DNA from 3 places in the Actinosynnema sp. NPDC023658 genome. Region 2 is predicted to be linked to each of the others. Evidence: riboswitches for the same ligand, from Rfam matches in the RefSeq annotation. Region 2 holds a riboswitch; each other region holds the start of a gene.
The links. A riboswitch is a leader RNA that binds a small molecule or an ion and turns the genes downstream of it on or off. The one in region 2 is predicted to bind glycine.
Positions count from the first base shown of each region.

Region 1 (2,257 bases), on a different contig from region 2:
GACGCGATCACCGCGAGCAGGACCTGCGCGGTGCAGATGTTGCTGGTCGCCTTCTCCCGGCGGATGTGCTGCTCCCGCGTCTGGAGGGCGAGGCGGTAGGCGAGCGAGCCGTCCGCGTCGACCGACACGCCGACGAGCCGTCCCGGCAGCTGCCGTTCGAGGCCCTGGCGCACCGCCATGTACCCGGCGTGCGGCCCGCCGAACCCGACCGGCACGCCGAACCGCTGGGTGGTGCCGACGACGACGTCCGCGCCGATCTCGCCGGGCGGGCGCAGCAGCGTCAACGACAGCAGGTCGGCCGCGACGACGACCTGCGCGCCCGCCTTGTGGACCTCCTCGATCACCGCCGCGTGGTCGCGGACCACACCGGACGCGCCGGGGTAGGACAGCAGCACGCCGAAGAAGTCGCCGCCCAGGCCGAGGCCCTCGATGCCCTGCGACAGGTCGGCGGTGACGATCTCGATGCCCAGCGGCTCGGCACGCGTCTCGATGACGGCCAGCGTCTGCGGCAGCGTGTCCGCGTCCACGACGAACTTGTCCGACTTGGACCGACCCGCCCGGCGGACCAGCGTCATCGCCTCGGCGGCGGCGGTGGACTCGTCCAGCATCGAGGCGTTGGCCAGCGGCAGGCAGGTCAGGTCGCCCACGACGGTCTGGAAGTTCAGCAGCGCTTCGAGCCTGCCCTGGGAGATCTCCGGCTGGTACGGCGTGTACGCCGTGTACCAGGCCGGGTTCTCCAGCACGTTGCGGCGGATCACCGGCGGGGTCGTCGTGCCGTAGTAGCCGAGGCCGATCATCTGCGTCATCGGGCGGTTCTGCGCCGCCAGGGCGCGCAGCTCGGCCAGCGCCTCGGTCTCGGTGGCGGGCGCGGGCAGGTCCAGCACCAGGTCGCGCTCGCGGATCGACTCGGGGATACCGTGCTGCGCGAGCTCCTCCAGCGAGCCGACACCGATCACGTCGAGGATGCGGGCCAGCTCCGCGGGCCGCGGGCCCACGTGCCGGTCGGCGAACGGGGTGCCGTGCTCGAGTGCGGCGAGGGGGATGCGGTCCTGCGTCATCGGTGCTGGCCTCCAGGGCTCCGGACAGACTTCTGCCGTTGCCCTCCCCCTCTGTCTTCCGCCCGACGTCGGGCGCCTGAGAGCTTCACCCGGCTGGCGGGCTTGCACCGTCGGCGGGGTCGGCCGGTTGTGCCCGACCCGCTTTCCAGAGGCGTCTCACCCGCGCGGTCCTTTGCACCTGAGAGGTTCCGGGGAGGATTTGCTCCTTCGGCGCCGAGGCTGGCTCGGACTCTCCCGCGCGGGATAAAGCGACTACGCGCGAAAGACTACCCGCTGGACGTGCGGGCAATGCCGTCGCGCGACGTGGATCTCAGTGCCCGGTACGCCGCCTGCCCGCCGCCGGTCGCTCGCAGTCGGTCGCTCGCAGTCGGTCTCCGGTCGCTCGCCGTGGGCCTCGGGCCGCTTCCGACCCTCCGGTGGCCTCTCTCGTCCGCCTCAGCCGATGGCCCGGGTGCGGCGGCGGCGGGACAGCTCGTCGTCGGACGGCTCCACGATCTCGGCCCCGTCAGCGCGTTCGGCGGGGAAGTCGTGGATCGTGCCGCTGATCTCCCGCATCGCGCCGCTGACCGCGATGCCGAACACCCCTTGGCCGCCCTGCAGCAGGTCGACCACCTCCTCCGGGGACGTGCACTCGTAGACCGTCGTCCCGTCGCTGAAGAGCGTGATCCGGGCCAGGTCCTGCACGCCGCGGCGGCGCAGGTGGTCGACCGCGACCCGGATGTTCTGCAGCGAGACGCCGGTGTCCAGCAGTCTCTTGACGACCTTGAGGACGAGGATGTCCTTGAACGAGTAGAGCCGCTGGCTGCCTGAGCCCTGGGCACTCCTTATCGTCGGGTTGACCAACCCCGTGCGCGCCCAGTAGTCCAGCTGGCGGTAGGTGATGCCCGCGATCTGGCACGCGGCGGGGCCGCGGTACCCGACCAGTTCGTCCGGCAGCGAGGAGTCCGGGAACAGTTCACCCTGTTCACCGGATCCGGCCCGGATGGGCGCTTCCTCGACCACGCCTGCCTCCCCTCGGTCCGGTCACGACGACCGGCGACCAACGTGAAGCCGCCGCGGTGCCCGAATAACACCGTGGCAATTCACCTGAGTTCGACGGTAAGACCGCCTAGGGGGCAGGTCAACGCGACGCGCGGGGCGTGTCTGGCCTCAACGTGAGGTTGAGGTTGAGAGAGTCGCCCGGCGTAAGCCATTCGGAT
Region 1 is NZ_JBFAAX010000219.1:5,257-7,513, reverse strand. It holds gene gcvP (aminomethyl-transferring glycine dehydrogenase) at 1-1,058, opposite strand, end outside; glycine riboswitch at 1,214-1,305, opposite strand; gene AB0G02_RS21415 (MerR family transcriptional regulator) at 1,494-2,060, opposite strand.
Region 1: another riboswitch for glycine. It lies ahead of gcvP (aminomethyl-transferring glycine dehydrogenase); the one in region 2 lies ahead of gcvT (glycine cleavage system aminomethyltransferase GcvT).

Region 2 (2,257 bases):
GCCGAGACCCGCGGGCCTGAGGTCGTGCGGCCGGCCCGCCTCCAGCAGCGCCTGCCAGACGTGCGCGGCGTCGTCCGGCGCGACGAACAGCTCGAAGCCGTCCTCGCCGGTGTAGCCGGTGCGGGCCAGCAGCACCGGCTTGCCCGCCACCTCGGTCGGGTAGGAGGCGTAGTACTTCACGGTGCCGAGGTCGGTGGGCGTGAGGCCGGCGAGGATCGCGGTGGCCTTCGGGCCCTGCACGGCGAGCAGCGCGTAGTCGGTGGACCTGTCCTCGACCGAGGTGTCGAAGCCCTTGGCCCGCTCGACCAGCGCCTCGTGCACCACGGCGGCGTTGGAGGCGTTCGCGACGACCAGGTACTCGGCGTCGCCGGCCGACGTGCGTTCCCCAGCGGAGGGCGCATTGGAATCGGCCGACGTGCGTTCCCCAGCGGAGGGCGCGTTGGAATCGGCCGACGTGCGTTCCCCAGCGGAGGGCGCGGCGGGGTCGAGGCGGTACACGATCAGGTCGTCGATGACGCCGCCGTCTGCCTCGCAGATCATCGTGTAGCGGGCGCGGCCGACGCCGATCGCGGACGCGTGGCCGACGAGGGCGTGGTCGAGCGCGGCGCCCGCCTCCGGGCCGGTGAGCACGATCTCACCCATGTGGGTCAGGTCGAACAGGCCCGCCGACGTGCGCACCGCGTGGTGCTCGGCCAGCTCGCTGTCGTAGCGCAGCGGCATCCGCCAGCCCGCGAAGTCGGTGAACATGGCCCCCAGCGCCTCGTGCTCGGCGTGCAGGGGCGTGCGGCGGCTTTCCATCAGGCGGGGTCCTCCCTGGGTGCGGACGTGGCGGCGGGGCCGACCGGTCGGGTCGGCGGGCGCTGGCCAGTCCGGGAACTACACGGGTGAAGGATGACACGGTCCACCGGAGACTCCTCGTCGAGAGAGCCTCCCCCTCTGTCATGAGCCTGAGAGCTTCGCCACCGGGTGAGGGCGGCTTGCACCGTGGGCGAGGCGCACCGGGCACGCCTGCTTTCCAGAGTTGCCTTCGTCGCGCGGTAGCTGTGCCTGAGAGATTCCGGGGAGGAGTTGCTCCTTCGGCGCCCCGATCGGGGACTCTCCCGCGCGACATCGACGGCCGTGTTCAGTTGGTACCGCCAGACGCTAGGGGTGCCCGGCGGGCGGGGTCAACCCCGGTCACAGGCCCTTCTCGGCCCGGACGCTCTCGACCACCTTGCGCTCGGCGTAGAACGACACGAACGGGATCGTGCCCGCGAGCAGCACCAGGACGGTCCCCTTGATCGACCAGCGGGCCTTGAGCGCGAGGTCGACGGTGAGCACCAGGTAGACCGCGTAGAGGAAGCCGTGCACCGGGCCGACGACCCGCACCATGCCCGCGTTGCCGCCCGCGTACTTGGCGATCATGGCGACCACGAGCAGCAGGAGGCCGACACCGACCACGTAAGCCATGAACCGGAACCTGCTCAACGCGCCGCTCATCGCCCTACCTTCGCTTCACCGCTGGTCCCGCGCGTGGAGGGCGGCGAGCATGCGGTTGTAGGCCGCCAGCTCCTCGTCCTCGTCGTCCGCCGCGGGTGCTCTGACGGGCTCAACGGTAACGACCGGCTGCGACGGCACGGCCACCGGCTCCGGGGCGACCTCGTCGGCACCGGGAGCGGCGTGCGGCGCAACGTCGGTTGCGACGTGCGGCGCAGGCTCGGGAGCGGCGTGCGGTGGAGCGTCGGGGGCGGCGTGCGGCGCGGTCCCGGACGTGGCGGCCTCGGCCTTGCGGCGCGACTCCAGCCTGACCATGCGCCACACCACGAACGCGGGGAAGAGGCCGAACAGCGGCCACTGGAAGACGTAACCGAGGTTCTGGAACGTGCCACCGGCCTCGGAGAAGCGCTCCCACTGCCAGTAGGCCAGGCCGCAGCACACGACCAGCGACGCCACGCAGAGGGCCGCGACGGCCAGCCGCTTGGGGGTGATGAGGCGTCGCACGGCTCAAGAGTACTTCGTGCGTTCCCGCGGGCTGGGGCTCCCCGCGCAGGAGCCCGCCCCTCAAGGCGTGGGCTCCTCGACCGCAGGAGCCCGCCCCGACTTCGTCGGACCTAGGCCACGCCGTCCCGGCGTTGCCTCTGCAACCTGGCCACGCACCAGGCCGCCGCGCTACCCCGACGCAGGTGCTGGAGCACCGTCATCGGGCCGAGGCGACGACCGAGGTCGGCGGGCGTGAGCCCGGCCGCCCGGTAGTCCAGAGCGCGCTGGTCCAACGGGC
Region 2 is NZ_JBFAAX010000100.1:9,083-11,339, reverse strand. It holds gene gcvT (glycine cleavage system aminomethyltransferase GcvT) at 1-801, opposite strand, end outside; glycine riboswitch at 927-1,025, opposite strand; glycine riboswitch at 1,026-1,113, opposite strand; gene AB0G02_RS14390 (DUF3817 domain-containing protein) at 1,177-1,479, opposite strand; gene AB0G02_RS14385 (hypothetical protein) at 1,495-1,980, opposite strand; gene AB0G02_RS14380 (helix-turn-helix transcriptional regulator) at 2,091-2,257, opposite strand, start outside.

Region 3 (2,257 bases), on a different contig from region 2:
CCCGCCCGCACCTCCGCCTCGTCCCGCCACGACAGCTCGTTGGCCAGCATGACCTCGCTGATCGACAGCCCGGTCTCCCGGCACCGCGCCAGCAGCTCGTCACCGGTGCGGAACGGGTGCGCGACCGGCGTCTCGTCGGCCTTGATCCGGTCGGTGCCGGTGGCGTTCTCGTCCACCACGAACCCGCCGCCGACCGAGTAGTACACCGCCGAGTCGACCACGGCGTCACCCGAGCGGGCGGTGAAGCTCATCCCGTTGGGGTGCAACGGCAACGACTTGCGCCGGTGCATCACCAGGTCGGTGTCCTCGGTGAACGCGATCTCGCGCACGCCGCCCAGCCGCAGCCGCCCGGTGGCGCGGATCTCCGCCACCCGCCGGTCGGCCTCCACCGGGTCGACCTCCTCGGGCCGGTGGCCCTCCAGGCCGAGCAGGACCGCCTTCGGGCTGCCGTGCCCGTGCCCGGTCGCGCCGAGCGACCCGAACAGCTCCACGTGCACCCGGTCGACGGACGGCAGCGAGGGGCCCAACCGGTCGGCGAACATCACCGCCGCGCGCATCGGGCCCACGGTGTGCGAACTGGACGGTCCGATCCCCACGGAGAACAGGTCGAACACGCTGATCGCCATGACGTCAGTCCCCGGTCAGTTCCGCGTACCTGGCGGCGGTCAGCAACCCGGTCGCGTCGGTCACCGCCACCTTGAACAGCCAGCCCTCGCCGTACGGGTCGTCGTTGATCAACGACGGGTCGCTCACGGCCCGGTCGTTCACCGCCACGACCTCGCCGCTGACCGGCGCGTACAGGTCGCTGACGGACTTGGTCGACTCCAGCTCGCCGCACACCTCGCCGGACGTGACGACGGTGCCGAGCGCCGGCAGCTCCACGAACACGATGTCGCCCAGCGACCTGGCCGCGTAGGAGGTGATGCCCACGGCCACGGGGTCCTGGGTACCCGGTACCCAGTCCACCCACTCGTGCTCGGGCGTGTACAGCAGGTTGTCCGGAAAGGTCACGGCAGCGCTCCCTGAGGCGAGGTCTCCAGCCCCACTCTGTCCTGGGACCTGAGAGCTTCGCCCGACCGGACGCGACGGCTGACCGTCGATCCGACCCGGCTTGCACCGTGGGTGCGCGCATGGCGGCGCGCTTTCCAGAGTCGCCTCACCCGAGCGGTTCTCGCTGCCTGAGAGTGTGCGGGGTACTTGCTCCTTCGGCGCCCCGGCACACGTTCACCGAGGTCTCTCCCGCGCGGGTTCCGGCGCTCATGCTGCGCCGCGGCCGATGTTCAGTTGGTGGTCCGCACGCTAGGTGCCACCCGGACGGGTGTCAACGCGACCGGCTGTTTGTCCGATCCGCACAACCACACCCTGGCCCCTTGGTGTGCTCAGCACGATGACACCGATCACCGCTTACCGGACCTTGGGTGTAACACCGGTCAAAGGAGCCCACCGTGCGCATCGCCGTCCCACGCGAGATCAAGAACCACGAGTACCGCGTCGCGCTGACTCCGGCGGGTGCGCACGAGCTGACCGAGCGCGGCCATGACGTGCTGGTCGAGACCGGCGCGGGCCTCGGTTCGGCCATCACCGACGACGAGTACGCCGCCGCCGGCGCGAAGGTGCTGGCCACGGCGGACGAGGTGTGGGCCGAGGGCGACCTGGTGCTCAAGGTCAAGGAGCCCGTGGCCGAGGAGTACCCGCGGCTGCGCAAGGGCCAGGTCCTGTTCACCTACCTGCACCTGGCCGCCGACCGGCCGCTGACCCAGGCGCTGCTGGACTCGGGCACCACCGCCATCGCCTACGAGACCGTGCAGACCGCGAACGGCGCGCTGCCGCTGCTGGCCCCGATGTCCGAGGTCGCGGGCCGCCTGGCGCCCCAGGTGGGCGCGTTCGCGCTGATGAAGCCCTCCGGCGGGCGCGGCGTCCTGCCCGGCGGCGTGCCCGGTGTGCACCCGGCGCGCGTGGTCGTCATCGGCGGCGGCGTGGCGGGCCTGAACGCGGCGGGCATCGCCGTCGGCATGGGCGCGGACGTGCAGATCCTCGACACGAACGTGGACCGCCTGCGCCACATCGACGCCCTCTACCAGGGCCGCCTGCGCACCGTGACGTCCACCCGGTTCTCCGTCGACCAGGCCGTCGTGGAGGCCGACCTGGTCATCGGCGCGGTGCTGGTGCCCGGCGCGAAGGCCCCGAAGCTGGTGAGCAACGAGCTGGTGTCCCGGATGAAGCCCGGCTCGGTGCTGGTCGACATCGCGATCGACCA
Region 3 is NZ_JBFAAX010000015.1:7,645-9,901, forward strand. It holds gene AB0G02_RS03720 (L-serine ammonia-lyase) at 1-626, opposite strand, end outside; gene gcvH (glycine cleavage system protein GcvH) at 631-1,011, opposite strand; glycine riboswitch at 1,156-1,252, opposite strand; gene ald (alanine dehydrogenase) at 1,446-2,257, shown strand, end outside.
Region 3: another riboswitch for glycine. It lies ahead of gcvH (glycine cleavage system protein GcvH); the one in region 2 lies ahead of gcvT (glycine cleavage system aminomethyltransferase GcvT).